DNA from 4 places in the Bacillus sp. C1 genome. Region 1 is predicted to be linked to each of the others. Evidence: riboswitches for the same ligand, from Rfam matches in the RefSeq annotation. Region 1 holds a riboswitch; each other region holds the start of a gene.
What was found. A riboswitch is a leader RNA that binds a small molecule or an ion and turns the genes downstream of it on or off. The one in region 1 is predicted to bind S-adenosylmethionine.
Positions count from the first base shown of each region.

Region 2: linked by a shared signal. The riboswitch ahead of ACX5JI_RS17770 (hypothetical protein) and the one ahead of ACX5JI_RS06185 (amino acid ABC transporter permease) in region 1 are both predicted to bind S-adenosylmethionine.
Region 3: linked by a shared signal. The riboswitch ahead of ACX5JI_RS02055 (methionine biosynthesis PLP-dependent protein) and the one ahead of ACX5JI_RS06185 (amino acid ABC transporter permease) in region 1 are both predicted to bind S-adenosylmethionine.
Region 4: linked by a shared signal. The riboswitch ahead of ACX5JI_RS23145 (peptide ABC transporter substrate-binding protein) and the one ahead of ACX5JI_RS06185 (amino acid ABC transporter permease) in region 1 are both predicted to bind S-adenosylmethionine.

Region 1 is NZ_JBTMZT010000001.1:1,162,511-1,166,243, reverse strand. It holds gene ACX5JI_RS06195 (amino acid ABC transporter substrate-binding protein) at 1-142, opposite strand, end outside; gene ACX5JI_RS06190 (amino acid ABC transporter ATP-binding protein) at 154-915, opposite strand; gene ACX5JI_RS06185 (amino acid ABC transporter permease) at 935-1,603, opposite strand; SAM riboswitch class I at 1,676-1,781, opposite strand; gene ACX5JI_RS06180 (DNA alkylation repair protein) at 2,151-2,858, opposite strand; gene ACX5JI_RS06175 (VanW family protein) at 3,724-3,733, opposite strand, start outside.
Region 2 is NZ_JBTMZT010000006.1:135,712-139,444, forward strand. It holds gene tnpB (IS200/IS605 family element RNA-guided endonuclease TnpB) at 1-671, shown strand, start outside; gene ACX5JI_RS17760 (YwiC-like family protein) at 871-1,593, shown strand; gene ACX5JI_RS17765 (hypothetical protein) at 1,628-1,819, opposite strand; SAM riboswitch class I at 1,953-2,051, shown strand; gene ACX5JI_RS17770 (hypothetical protein) at 2,155-2,415, shown strand; gene ACX5JI_RS17775 (SWIM zinc finger family protein) at 2,695-3,090, shown strand; gene ACX5JI_RS17780 (NAD(P)H-dependent oxidoreductase) at 3,107-3,682, shown strand; gene ACX5JI_RS17785 (group-specific protein) at 3,679-3,733, shown strand, end outside.
Region 3 is NZ_JBTMZT010000001.1:394,716-398,448, reverse strand. It holds gene ACX5JI_RS02060 (bifunctional homocysteine S-methyltransferase/methylenetetrahydrofolate reductase) at 1-732, opposite strand, end outside; SAM riboswitch class I at 801-911, opposite strand; SAM riboswitch class I at 1,114-1,226, shown strand; gene ACX5JI_RS02055 (methionine biosynthesis PLP-dependent protein) at 1,296-2,408, shown strand; gene metC (cystathionine beta-lyase) at 2,405-3,568, shown strand.
Region 4 is NZ_JBTMZT010000014.1:34,980-38,712, reverse strand. It holds gene ACX5JI_RS23160 (GRP family sugar transporter) at 1-306, shown strand, start outside; partial or broken gene ACX5JI_RS23155 (nicotinamide riboside transporter PnuC) at 396-494, opposite strand; gene proC (pyrroline-5-carboxylate reductase) at 572-1,378, shown strand; SAM riboswitch class I at 1,655-1,759, shown strand; gene ACX5JI_RS23145 (peptide ABC transporter substrate-binding protein) at 1,902-3,542, shown strand; gene ACX5JI_RS23140 (YhgE/Pip domain-containing protein) at 3,588-3,733, opposite strand, start outside.

The sequences.
Region 1 (3,733 bases):
AAGGGCTACGGCTAGCAGAAGTTCCAACTTTAACAATCTTCTCATTTGACTCTTTATTTGACACATTCGATGCGCCACACGCCGATAAAATACCAACTGTTAACGTTAATGCTATTGTAAGTAATACTGGTGATTTTTTCACAACTTCTCCTCCTAAATAACGAAATGATTCCCTTCTTCTGAAGCATCTATTTGTCTTAAAAACTTTTTGGTACGCTCATGCTGCGGATTTCGAAAGATTTCTTCTGGTGTACCTTGTTCTATGACAATACCATCCGCCATAAAAACGATTCGATCTGCTACATCTTTTGCAAAGTTCATTTCATGTGTAACAATAACCATCGTAATGTGCTGTTCTACTAAATTCTTAATCACTTGCAGTACTTCATTTACTAACTCTGGATCGAGCGCTGAAGTTGGTTCATCAAATAACAACACGGCAGGATTTAATGCCAGTGCACGAGCAATCCCAACTCTTTGCTGCTGACCACCAGATAACATTGCCGGATAGAACGCTTCTTTTTCTGCTAAACCAACTTGTTCTAGTAGTTTTCGTGCGATACTTTTCGCATCTTCTTCACTTTTTTTCTTTACTACAGTTAATGGTGTTGTAATATTTTGCAATACTGTCTTATTTTTAAATAAATTATAATTTTGAAAAACCATTGCCGTTTTTTGACGTAATTGCAACATTTCTTTTTTTTGGATCCTCTTCGTATGAACCTCTAAATCTTCAATTCTAATACTCCCATCATTCGGCTGTTCTAATAAATTTAAACATCGTAAAAATGTCGATTTTCCTGAACCAGAGGGCCCAATAATGACTACTACTTCTCCTTTTTTTACATGAAGCGAAATCCCCTTCAACACCTCATTATTGTTATAGGATTTATGCAATCCTTTCACTTCAATCAAATAGCTCACCTCTTTCTTATTACAAGTACGGTGCGTCAAGCCTTTTCTCTAACTTTTGTTGCATCCAACTAACTACAATCGTTATAATCCAATATACTATCGCAACAGCTAAATAGCTTTCCATATATCGATATGATTGTGCCGCTAACATTTTCGCTTGTGCTAAAATCTCAGCAACCCCTAATGCAAAAGATAACGAAGATTCTTTTAGTAGCCCAACAAAATTATTTCCTAATGCTGGAACTGCCACACGTATAGCTTGCGGAAAAATAATTTTCTGCATCGCTTGCGCTTTTGTCATCCCAACGGATAAACAAGCGTCCATCTGCCCAGACTCCACAGCATGCAATGAACCGCGAATAATTTCAGACAAATATGCTGCGTTATTTAAACTCAAGCCAATTAATGTTGCTTGTATTGCCGTAAGTACTGTAAAGGATGGGAATATTTGTGGAAAACCAAAATACAGCACAAACAATTGAACTAATAATGGGGTTCCGCGAAAAAATGATATATACACTCTTGCAATTGGATATAAAATTTTCGTTTTGTTTTTCGTAATGATCGCTAAAAAAATACCAATCACAAACGATATAACCATTGAAACAACAGTAATTCCTAAAGTTATGTATACATATTTAAATAATTGCGGAAAACTTTCAAAAAAATACGCTACGTCAAATGTCACTCTACTTCCCTCCTTTCTATACAAAAAAGTTCTTCTTACATACATAAGAAGAACTGAATTACCATTCATTTCTTCCTATCTTTCAAACGATCCATCCGTTTGCTGGAATTAGCACAGTACTCAATAGTCTGTTGCTGAGATATCATCGGGCCAGTCCCTCCATCTCTCTTGATAAGAAATTAAATAAAATTTTCCATTATTTAGTTGTTATTATGAAGGATACAACCAAAAGTATTAAATGTCAATAAGAAAACTAGGGATTATATTTCTTTCAACCAACAAAATATATATAAATCCAATTTGATTTTCTAACAGATACATTATGGTTATGAAGAACAAACAGAGACCTTCACTCGTTTTCCCCTTCTGTTTTCACATGGAGTAGGGCTAAAAAAGGCACTGACCGCTTCTATCCATGGCCGGATCCTTTCATCCATCTGAAAAGAATGGTTTAATGTTCGTTTTTTAATTTGGATTTATATATATGACTTTATACGAAAAGAGTGTCAATCCTTCTTGGATCAACACCCCGATACTAAGCTAATTTCTAACATCTTACATACTTACGTTTGAAACCAAGCCTTCCCCTATCAATTTCTTTATCAATACTTTCGTGAGCATTTAGGAAACTACTTTTTTTCTTATCCCGTTGGATTTCTACTATACCTACTTCCTTTGCGGTCTCGACTGCCTTTTCATGTAGCGGCAAATATGAAACCCCCACGGTGTATAGAAAATTATTCATAGCGGATTTCGTTCGTTCTGGTGAATCGTGAATCTTATGTTTCACAATTTCAAGCATATTGGAAATCTTGCTTTCGGAAAATTCATTGTCTAGGCGATTCCCTAAAAGCCAGCAGTAGCAGCTCCAGCCCGCTGACATTCTCAGCTCGTCACCGCTTGCAATCCATTTATCAGCAATGTCTTGTGCAAAATCTGACTCTGATAGCGTTACTGCCACTACATAATCGGACAGCATATAAAAATACGCCCCATCCATCCAACGATCAAAATCCGACTCACTCATAGCTTTTGGATTTGCAATAATGCCTGCAAAGTACATTGCATCGTAGTTACCTGTAGCATAAAGCTCTTCAGCTAAACATTGATTTATTTTTATTTTCTTTGCGATTGGTTTCATAGCACCTGTAGCTACACCAAAAAGCGGCTCTTCTGCACCATTGGATATGTATATTTTTTTAGTTCTTTCCTTACCGAGGGCTTCAAGCTCCTGCATAACTGTTTCGAAATCCATAGTTTTGCACTTCCTCCTTACTATATTAAGACTCTTTTGATTGTAACCAACTAGTTTCTATTCTTTATCAAGTCTTCCATACTTCGCAATTTTACCATTAGTCTTATTCAAGTATGCTACCCGTCAGCTTAAGTATTACTTTTCGCAAATAATGTTTAATCAGGGTGTCTACTGTCTATCATTCCTCAATCGATCTTTCACAGATGTTCTTTTTCCTTTCGACATAAAAACCCCTCGTTAGATAATCATATCCAAAGGGGCAACGCTTCGCAACTTTATGTCAAATCTACATTTGTCTCAATTCATCCTATAAACAACTTGACGAAATGAACATTAGTTTACATTATAAAACTAATTTCATATAGAAAGAAGAACTGCACTGAAAAATTAGACAGAAAAAATTATCATTCACACGCCTATAGAACACATTTCTCCATGTCATTTTTACAATATAATTCATTTGTCTTCTTTATTTTTCTTTCGATTGATATCTTTTAATGTTTTACTAAATCCTAAAATCACAATGATGAATATAATTCCAGCGATTGCTATTGCTTCTAAAATAAATTGCACAATTTCCCCCTCCTCAAAGTTCTCGCTATTACGAAACTTACTCGTTTAGCCAAACTTTCATTTAGTCGAGTGTATCAAAAGAATTTTTTAGTCAGGGATAAGCTTACTTTCACAATTAGCTTATCCCCGTCCCGTGAATAGTGGATCCATCCTATTTTTAGTTGATACATACAAAAAGCCATCCCTTCCAGAAAAATACTAGAAAGAATGACTTCGATCAGTGACGATTCTCCTTATCTTCCAAGAATCGTTCGTTGCATCTATAAGACTTCTATGTATAATAACGTTACTCTTATCTTGTC
Region 2 (3,733 bases), on a different contig from region 1:
TTAGACGTAATCCAAGTGGCAAGTACTTTGTATCACTGTTAGTTGAAACAGAAATACAAGCGTTACCTAAAACCGGATCATCTGTTGGTGTAGATGTTGGATTAAAAGATTTTGCTATTTTGAGCACAGGAGAAGTTTTCACGAATCCTAAATGGTTTCGTACATTGGAAAAGAAGTTAGCTGATGCACAACGTATTCTTTCCAAACGCGAGAAAGGTTCTTCAAATTGGAACAAACAACGTATCAAGGTTGCAAGAATCTACGAACGAATTACCAACGCAAGAACAGACTACTTGCAAAAAATCTCTACCGAAATTGTCAAAAACCACGACATCATTGGTATGGAAGATTTGCAAGTGTCGAATATGCTGAAGAATCATAAATTAGCGAAAGCAATTAGTGAAGTATCTTGGTCGCAATTCAGAAGCATGCTTGCATACAAAGCAAAATGGGGCGGTAAACAAGTTGTTGTTGTATCTAAAATATTCCCTTCTAGTCAGCTATGTTCTTGTTGTGGCTACCAAAACAAAGACGTTAAAAATCTAAATCTTCGTGAATGGGATTGCCCTTCTTGTGGCACGCATCACGACAGAGATATTAACGCAGGACAAAACCTTAAAAACGAAGCCGTAAGACTTCTAACCGTAGGGACTACGGGGTTAGCCTACTAAGATAACCGAAGGATACTTTGGTGTTCGTAGGAATCCCCCACTCCAAACAGTCCGTAAGGGTGTTAAGTGGTGGGTAGTTCAAAATGGTACTTTCGTTTGAAAAATGTCAAAGAATTGTTTTAATATATTGCAATTGTTGTATGGTGATTTTTGTATAATAGAAAATGAGAAAGATTTTCAAAGAGGAGATGCCATATTCATGAAGTTAGTTATTCCAAAGCAGCATGGCGCATGGGGAATGCTGCTGATTCCATTTTTACTTAGTGTACTACTTGGTAAGCCTACGTTTTATCATATTCCACTCTTTATCGCTTGGTTATTTATCTATTTAGCGACATATCCATTTTTAATGTACATGAAGCAAACACGAAAGAAAGAATTTTTACATGCAGCAATGATGTACTTTATGATTGCATGTGTTTTTGGGATTGTATCTTTACTATATGAATGGGAAATTCTTTTATTCGCATTTATGATGATTCCACTCTTTATCGTAAATATATACTTTGCTCGTCAGAAAAAGGAACGAGCGTTAGTAAATGATATTTGTGCAATTCTTGTTTTTTGTATAGGCGGTTTAATCAGTTATTATTTTTCGATGAAAACAGTTGATGGAATAGCTATTGGAATTGCGGGTATTTCCTTTCTATACTTTTTAGGTAGTACCTTTTATGTGAAAACAATGATACGTGAAAAGAATAATCCGATTTATCGTTATGTTTCATGGGGATATCATATTTTCTTAATTGTCGCTTCTTTCGTAGTAAATCCATGGTTGTCTTTTATCTTTATCCCGAGTTTAGTTCGTGCCATTGTATTGTATGGTAAAAAAATATCTATATTAAAAGTTGGCGTTTTAGAAATCGTTAACTCCGTATATTTTTTAATTGCGACGGCAATACTACTGCAGTATGCCATTTGATGTATTGCCCATCTCATAAAGAGATGGGCAACATTCATTTTTGTTCTAAAATATGAACGGTATGATCACATTTTTGCAATGCATTTTCCACGGCTTGTAGAGATTGTTCAATTTGTTCCCGATTATCGCTCTTTTCAACAGTTTGTAACGCTTGTTCCAAACAGTTTTTCGCTCCTTGCAATGAGTGGAATGAATCTTGAACATAACCACGGGCATTTTTATCCATCATAAATTCCTCCTTTTGTACATACAATTTTAGTATGAGCGTGAGAAAAGAAAATATAACTTCATTGTAATTACTTTGTTTTATTTGACAATTATAATAAAAGTAGCTTATAGTAAATGTTAAAGTGAATATTTTCTTATCCAGAGAGGTGGAGGGACTGGCCCGATGAAACCCGGCAACCGCGATGCAGGTGCTAATTCCAGCAGAACATATTTGTTCTGGGAGATAAGACGAAGATATAATACGTAACTTCTTCTTATCGAAGAGGTTTTTTTATTACGAAAAAACCGATTCTAAAAACAACAGAATAAGAAGAAAGGGGTTGCAATTGTACTGTGACACTTGAAAAATACGTAAAACTGCGTAATGCAGTATATGAATATATGATGGAGCAAGATAAACCAATATCATTATTAGATATTCAAGAACATATCGTTTCGCATCATGAGGGAAAATTCACGAAAAAAATGTTACATCAATTTTATTTATCGAGGTTATTAGACGAATTAAAACTGGATGGGAAAATTACTTTAGCTGATGAAGAATATCTCTATGCTGAAAAAGGGGTATATTATAAGGCGAGAAAAGGGAGCTAGGCTCTCTTTTTTTATGGTATAATTTGTTTGAAAATTAGAAATGTATGTAGAGTAAAAGACTGCTAAAGCAGCCTGATACAAGGGAATGGTGTTGAGTGTGTAGTGTCAAAAGTTGAATATGCCCTGAAAGAGGCACTTCGTTCGGCTCGAAACGAAAAGAGACACCTTCGCCGAATAGGTGTCAGTCGTTTTGTCATATAGGCTTGCTACTTGACATGTAATAGAATATCACGAAGTGCGAAAGGAAGTCAAAAGGGAATTTAAGGAAGGGGAAGTGTGATGTATGCCTTTTTAGTAAAGGAAATGAAAGAATGGATTCCTAGGCACATTATAGATAGAGGATATGAATATTATGAAGAAGGATATGTCGAGGATGTAGAAATACATAACGATAAAGTATTTGCATTCGTGAAAGGGAATTACGGAAATTATGAAGTAATCATTGATCTTGTAGATTTTAAGAGAAGTAGTTGTGAATGTCCTTATGAAAATGATTGTAAGCATATGGCGGCAGTTATATATGAAATTCAAGGTGTTGGAGAAAAGAATGTGAGAGAGAAGTTGCAAACATTAGAAAAGGAAGAATTGTTAATCATTATGGAAAGATTATTAAAAACTTCTAAAGATGTAATGATTGTCGAGAAGATGTTGAGGGAAGATAAATTTAAATCTTAGAAGGGTGTTTTTGGAGATGAATGTACTAATCATATATGCACATCCCAATCCGTCTAGTTTCAATGCATCCATTTTAGAACATGTGCAAAAAGGACTTCAAGAAACGAATCATTCTATTACATTGCTCGACCTGTATAAGGAACAATTTAACCCAGTACTTATTTTTAATGAAGATAAGAGAAGACGTGATTTAGCATATGAAGAAGAGACAGAGAAATATAGAAACTTGATCAAAGAGGCAGATTCTTTTATTTTTATTTATCCGATATGGTGGTGGGGAATGCCAGCTATTTTAAAAGGATTTATTGATCGGGTTTTTGTGTCGGGGTTTGCATATACATATGAAGGGATTATGCCGAAAGGACTGCTCACTGGAAAAACTGCATGGGTTATTAATACATTAGATTCACCGCTCTGGTACGCGGCACTCTTATATCGCTCCGCTGATTGGGTCATTATGAAGAAGGGTATTTTGCGATTTTGCGGTATACGCCAAATAAAACGTTCTGCCTTTCAGTCTGTAAAAACAAGTAAAGCTGCAAAACGTGAAAAGTGGCTTTTAGAAATACAAGAAAAGGCTAAAAAACTATGAATGAAGTAGAAACGATAATGAAATGCTGTAATCGAAATGATGAGTTGTTTC
Region 3 (3,733 bases), 770 kb from region 1:
GCTACCTTCATATACATACCGCCCTTCTACATAATTCGGAAGACCTGCATTTGGATAAGCTGATAAATAACCATTTTTAGGAATAGATATCATTTTGAAAGCTTCCGTCATATGAAGCGGTCCTAATTGACAATTTAGTCCAACTACATTAGCACCGTAATCTAAAATTTGTGTTACGATTTCATTTACATCATTGCCATTTTGCGTTGTTCCTGCTTCATGAAGTGCTAACTGTGCAACAATTGGAATATCTGTTTGTTTTCGCAATACTTTCACCGCATGTAACAATTCGAATTCATCATAAAATGTTTCTAACAATAATCCATCAACTTTTTCTTCTAATAATGCCTCTGCCTGCTCAAGTAGCATAAATTCTCGTTCCATATCAGTCGTTGTAACAGCTCCGATGTGCTTCATCCCACCAATCGTCCCTAAAATAGCGTTTCGCTCTGTAACAGCCGCTTTTGCAAGCTTAACCGCAGCTTTATTAATTTGGACCACCTGATTTTCTAAACCATACATGCGCAATTTCGCTTCATTGGCACCATACGTATTTGTTTGAATAACATCTGCTCCAGCAGCTACATATTGTTTATGAATCGATATAATAAGATCTGGATCGGATACGTTTAATTCTTCAAAACTACTTTGCAAACCATGAGAATGTAATAATGTTCCGATTGCACCATCACCGATAACAATTCCTTTTGATAATAAGTCTAGTAATTTCACCCTTCTCCCTCTTTTCTATCAATATAAAAACCCCTCTTCACCTGAAGAGGGGGACATGAGTAATCCTCCTCTTATCATGCAAAACAAATTGTTTTGCAGGTATTAGCACCGTTTCAAACATTTCGTTTGAAGGTTGCCGGGTTTCACAGGGCCTTTCCCTCCACCGCTCTTAATAAGAGTTTATCTTTATTAGTAATCTATGTTTTAAAAGGAAATACGTGTACTTTTTAACAATCTTTGTTAATTTTCTCATAAAGTTAGCATGAGAAAAAATAAAAGTCAATGGAATCAGGATAAAAATAAAAAATATTTAAAATAAAGTTGCAATTCAGTTATCTTTTGTTGTAAAGTTAAACTCATAATAAAATTTCATACAAACTATTCTTATCTAGAGAGGTAGAGGGACTGGCCCTGTGACACCTCAGCAACCATTAACACGTTCGTTAATAAGGTGCTAATTCCAGCAAATTGTGAACAAATTTGACAGATAAGAAGAAGACTATATTCGCATGAAAGCCTTCTTCTTAGAAGGCTTTTTTATTTTTATCAAGGAGGAATCTCACATGTCAACAATTGAAACAAAACTAGCTCAAATCGGAAACCGAAGCGAAACTACAACAGGAACTGTTAACCCCCCTGTTTATTTTTCAACGGCTTATCGGCATGAAGGAATTGGAAAATCAACAGGTTTTGATTATTCACGAACAGGTAACCCAACACGTGGTCTGTTAGAACATGCAATTGCTGATTTAGAAGAAGGGGAACAAGGTTATGCCTGTAGTTCTGGAATGGCAGCTGTTCTTCTTGTTCTTTCTTTATTCCGCTCTGGAGATGAACTTATCGTATCAGAAGACTTATACGGGGGAACCTATCGCTTATTTTCAGAACATGAGGAAAAATGGAATATTCGATGTAGATACGTAGATACACAATCTATTAAACAAATAGAACAAGCCATCACTTCTCAAACAAAGGCTATTTTCATAGAAACACCGACCAATCCATTAATGCAAGTAACAGATCTTGCAGCTGTCTCGGCCGTTGCAAAACGACATGGAGTCCTACTTATTGTAGATAATACTTTCTACACTCCTTATATACAACAACCATTGACAGAAGGGGCAGATATTGTCCTTCATAGCGCCACAAAATATTTAGGCGGTCATAATGATGTATTAAGCGGCCTTGTCGTTGCAAAAGGTCAAACACTTTGTGAAAAACTTGCCCACTATCATAATGCTTCTGGCGTTGTATTAAGTCCCTTCGATTCTTGGTTATTAATTCGCGGTATGAAAACATTGGCGCTCCGTATGAAACAACATGAAGAAAACGCAAAGAAAATCGTGTCTTATTTAAGGGAAGAAGACGGTGTAACCGATGTTTTTTATCCAGGACGAGGCGGCATGATTTCATTTCGTCTCCGCGATGAAAAATGGATAAATCCTTTCTTACAATCTTTATCATTAATTACATTTGCCGAAAGTCTTGGCGGGGTTGAGAGTTTAATGACCTATCCAGCAACACAAACACATGCAGATATTCCAGAAGCTGTGCGTACAGCGCGCGGGGTATGTAATCGCCTACTCCGTTTCTCCGTTGGCATTGAAGATGGTGATGATTTAATTCAAGACTTAAAGCAAGCTATTAAACATGTAAAAGAAGGTGTAAGAATATGAGTTATTCAATAGATACACTCTTACTTCATAACCAATATAAACATGATTCACAAACAGGAGCTGTTAACGTTCCTATTTATAATACATCAACATTCCATCAATTTGATGTAGATACCTTTGGAAAATACGACTACAGTCGCTCTGGGAATCCAACACGTGAAGCACTTGAAAACATAATTGCTTTATTAGAAGAGGGAACAAAAGGATTTGCCTTTTCATCTGGAATCGCAGCGATTTCTACTGCATTTCTCCTTCTTTCACAAGGCGATCATGTTCTCATTTCAGAAGATGTATACGGTGGAACGTATCGGATTGTGACAGAAGTCCTCTCTCGTTACGGTGTTTCACATACATTCGTCGATATGACGAATGTAGAGAAAGTAAAACAAAACATTAGACCGAATACAAAAGTATTTTACATTGAAACACCATCCAATCCATTATTAAAAGTAACCGACATTCGTGCTGTTTGTGCATTAGCAAAATCTGCTGGGGCTCTCACTTTTGTTGATAACACATTTTTAACACCATTGTTCCAAAAACCACTTGAACTCGGAGCCGATGTTGTACTTCATAGCGCAACAAAATTTATTGCTGGTCACAGTGATGTTACAGCTGGATTGGCAGTTGTAAAAAATGAGGAACTCGCTCAAAAACTAGGTTTCTTACAAAATGCCTTTGGCGCTATATTAGGGCCACAAGATTGTTCTCTCGTTCTTCGCGGCCTGAAAACATTGCATGTACGTCTTGAACACTCAGCAAGAAATGCAAACACAATTGCTCACTTTTTACAAAAACATTCAAAAATTCAAAATGTGTATTATCCTGGATTACAGTCACATCTCGGCTATGACATACAACAAGTACAATCCAAATCCGCTGGTGCTGTACTATCTTTCGAGCTACAATCCGAAGAAGCTTTACGACAATTTTTATCTCAAGTTAAACTCCCCGTATTTGCAGTAAGTTTAGGAGCTGTAGAATCTATCCTTTCTTATCCTGCAAAAATGTCACATGCAGCATTATCACAAGATGCACGTGATGAAAGAGGTATTTCTAATTCATTGCTCCGTTTATCAGTTGGCCTTGAAAATGTAGATGATTTAATTGCCGATTTTGAAAATGCTCTTTCTTATGTCGAAGAACCTGTGAATGCATAAGGAATTTTTATTCAACATTGAAATAAAAAAAGGATAGACCAAGCAAATCACATCTACTTGGTCTATCCTTTTTTATTTACTATTATGATACTGATTACAAATTAAGGTGATTTCTTTTCTAATATCAATAACTAACTCAGCATCAGATTCTTTGGCCAATCGTAT
Region 4 (3,733 bases), on a different contig from region 1:
GCAGTTGGTATGTTTGTTGGGGCAGTTGTACTGACATCTAAACATAAACCATTTAACAAATATGCAGTTCGTAATGCTTTATCTGGTTTACTATGGGGAACAGGAAACTTATTCTTACTACTTTCATTACCGAAAGTTGGAGTAGCAACAAGCTTCCCATTATCTCAAACTGGTATCGTCATCTCTACATTCGGCGCGATTGTCTTCTTAGGAGAAAAGAAAACAAAACGCCAAATGGTATTTATTGCACTAGGTAGTGTGTTAATTATAGGTGGCGCTGTTTTACTTGGTATGACAAAAGCATAAATTAAAGACCCCCTAAGCATTAGAAATGCTTAGGGGGTTTTCTCTTAACTAATGAAATTTCTTCTTTTGTCATTTGACTTCCATTCTAACTATCCATCTATACATAAAAATAAATTGACTACAACAAGAATTCACATCACATATAAACCTGTCAAAATGTAAATGACAATACTAACAACATTATATAAACCATTTCTTTTTACAAATATCTCTCAAAGATGTTATCGTTTTTTATACACATTCGAAGTAGGAAGGAATAATGGATATGCCAAAGAAAAATAAAATTTTATTTATTGGTGCCGGTCGTATGGCAGAAGCAATCTTCGCTGGACTTCTCAAAACGAGTAAAGAACACATTGAAGAAATTATTGTATCCAACCGAAGTAATATAGAAAAACTGAAGCAACTCAAACAGCAATATGGTGTCTCAATTACAAATGATTGGCAGCAATCCATCCCGGCTGTCGATACAATTGTGTTAGCAATGCCACCATATGCGCATGATCAATTGTTAGCTGAGTTATCACCTCTTCTCACCAATCAGTTTGTTGTAACAGTTGCTGCTGGCATTGGTCCGTCTTATTTAGAAGAAAAGCTTCCTCAAGGTACGCCGGTTGCCTGGATTATGCCAAATACAGCTGCAACAATCGGAAAATCTATTTCTCTATATGCAATGGGGCATTTCGTAAATGAAGAACAGCAAGAAACATTGCAACTACTTTTAAAAGGAATTGGCACAGCACAGCTATGTACCGAAGAAGAAGTGCATCAACTTACCGCTATTACTGGAAGTGCGCCTGCATTCCTTTATCATTTTACTGAAAGCTTAATTGAAACAACAAAAAAATACGGAATCGATGAAAAAACAGCAAAACACCTTGTTATTCAAATGATCGCTGGCTCTGCTGCTATGCTAGAGCAAGAACAAGACCCAACTATGCTTCGTGAACAAGTAACAACACCCGGCGGTTCAACTGCAGAAGGGTTAAAAGTTTTATATGAATATAATTTTTCAAAGATGATGCACCAAGCAATTGAAGCAACAAATAAAAAAGCTAGGGAAAAATCATAACTTACAAAGTTCCATAAAGGTGTGAAAATACTTTGACTCAAGTGCTTTACTGGTGAAGAAGAAATTGTTACAAACCGTATTACTAAAAAGATGCATACCTTTAATTTTTAATCAGGAAATCCACTACATAAATAACTAACGGATTTCCTTTTTTCAAGGGTATTAAAAACTGAAAATTAAAACAATATTTCATTTTATTGACAGTTAATTGCTCGAGGTGTAATATTTTGAATAATCAAAGAAACAAAAAAATAATATAGATCACTATGTTTACTCATTGTATCAAGAGAGGTGGAGGGACTGGCCCTTTGAAACCTCGGCAACAGGTTCACTTTGAATACTGTGCCACTTCCTGCAAGCATTACGCTTGAAAGATAGAATGAGGGACTTCGTTTATATATGAGTACATTCCTTATAAACTAAATTCCCTCTTTCTGGATAAGAAAAGAGGGAATTTTTATTTCCCTCATAAATTGTTCATCAACTATTTTTAATAACTAAACAATTTAGGGAGGAATTTAGCATGAAAAAGAAATTTGTACCTACTGTCGCATCTGTTTTAGGAGCAAGTATTTTATTAACAGGATGCGGGAGTTATAGAGAAGATGCGAGTGCGACAAAGGCAAAAGATACAGCACCTGATAAACAAGTTTTAAACTTATCATCTCCTACGGAAATCCGTACAATGGATACTGCTCGCGCAACAGATACTGACTCTGGTCAAGTAATGAGAAATGTATTTGAAGGTTTATATAATCTTGGCGAAGGGAATAAACCAGTACCTGGAGTTTCCAAATCTCATGATGTAAGCGCAGATAAAACAAAATATACATTCCACTTACGAGATTCAAAATGGTCAAACGGTACCCCTGTCACAGCAAAAGACTTTGTTTTCGCTTGGCAACGTGCTGTCGATCCAGCAACAGCTTCTGAATATGCATTTTTATTCTTCGATATTAAAAACGCGAAGAAAATTAATAGTAAAGAGCTTCCAGCTGATCAACTCGGCGTGAAGGCAATTGATGACCACACCTTTGAGGTTGAATTGGAACGTCCTGTACCATACTTTATTAGTTTAACAGCCTTCCCAACATTCCTACCGATTAATGAAGAATTCTTCAAATCGCAAGGTGATAAGTACGCCTTAGAAGACAATAAGATTATCTATAATGGTGCCTTTACATTAAGCGATTGGAAGCATGAACAAAGTTTTAAATTTAAGAAAAACGCTAACTACTGGGATAAAGGTACTGTAAAGCTTGAAGAAATTAATTTTAATGTTGTAAAAGAAAAATCAACAGAAATAAACTTATTTGAATCAAAACAACTAGACCGTATAAAACTAACATCTGATTTTGTTGATAAATACCGTAAAGATACAAACTTTAAAGAACGTCCGAACGTAGGAGTACAATTTTTACGCATGAATCAGCAAAATAAAATTTTACAAAATGTTCATGCGCGTCAAGCTATCGATAAAACAATCGACCGAAAATCCTTTGTAAATACATTGTTAAATGATGGAGCCACACCTATTTATGGTCTCATTCCAAAAAACTTCGCAAAAGGACCTGATAACAAGGACTTCCGATCTATAAATGGCGATTTAACGAAAGTTGATCCAAAAGAAGCACAAGCATTATGGAAACAAGCAAAACAAGAACTAGGTTCAGAAAAAATAACATTAGAATTACTGACAAACGATACTGATCTTGATAAAAAAACAGGTGAATTTTTAAAAGGACAACTAGAAAAAACTCTAGATGGATTAACAGTAAATATAAAAACACAGCCACGTAAACAACAAGTATCGTTGCTGTTAAAAGGTGAATATGAAATTGGCATCGATGGTTGGAGCCCAGACTTTGCGGATCCAATTACATTTTTAGAACTTTTCACAACAAACAACCCTTATAACTTAGATCATTACACTAACAAAGAATTTGATAGTGTCATTGAAAAGGTTAAAACTGACTTAGCCGGAGACGAAAAAGCTCGCTGGGAGTCTCTACAAGCCGCTGAAAAAATCTTATTTAAAGATACTGTAATCGCTCCGTTGTATCAAAAAGGTGAGTCTTACTTAGAACGTTCTTACGTAAAAGGCATCGTTCAAGTAGACTTTGCAGGTCAACTAAACTTTAAATGGGCAAAAATTGAAAAGTAATCTACTTCGCAATAAGGGCATCCTTCGAAAAGATGCCCTTTTGCTTTATACTTCTTTTACCACCTGTCTTTTCCCTTTCAATATGACTGATATCCCCACAACAACTAATGCTATAATTTGTGTAATAAAAATTATAAATAATAGAGAGATAATATTCTCTTTTAAGTTCCCACCGCCAAATATTATTGTGA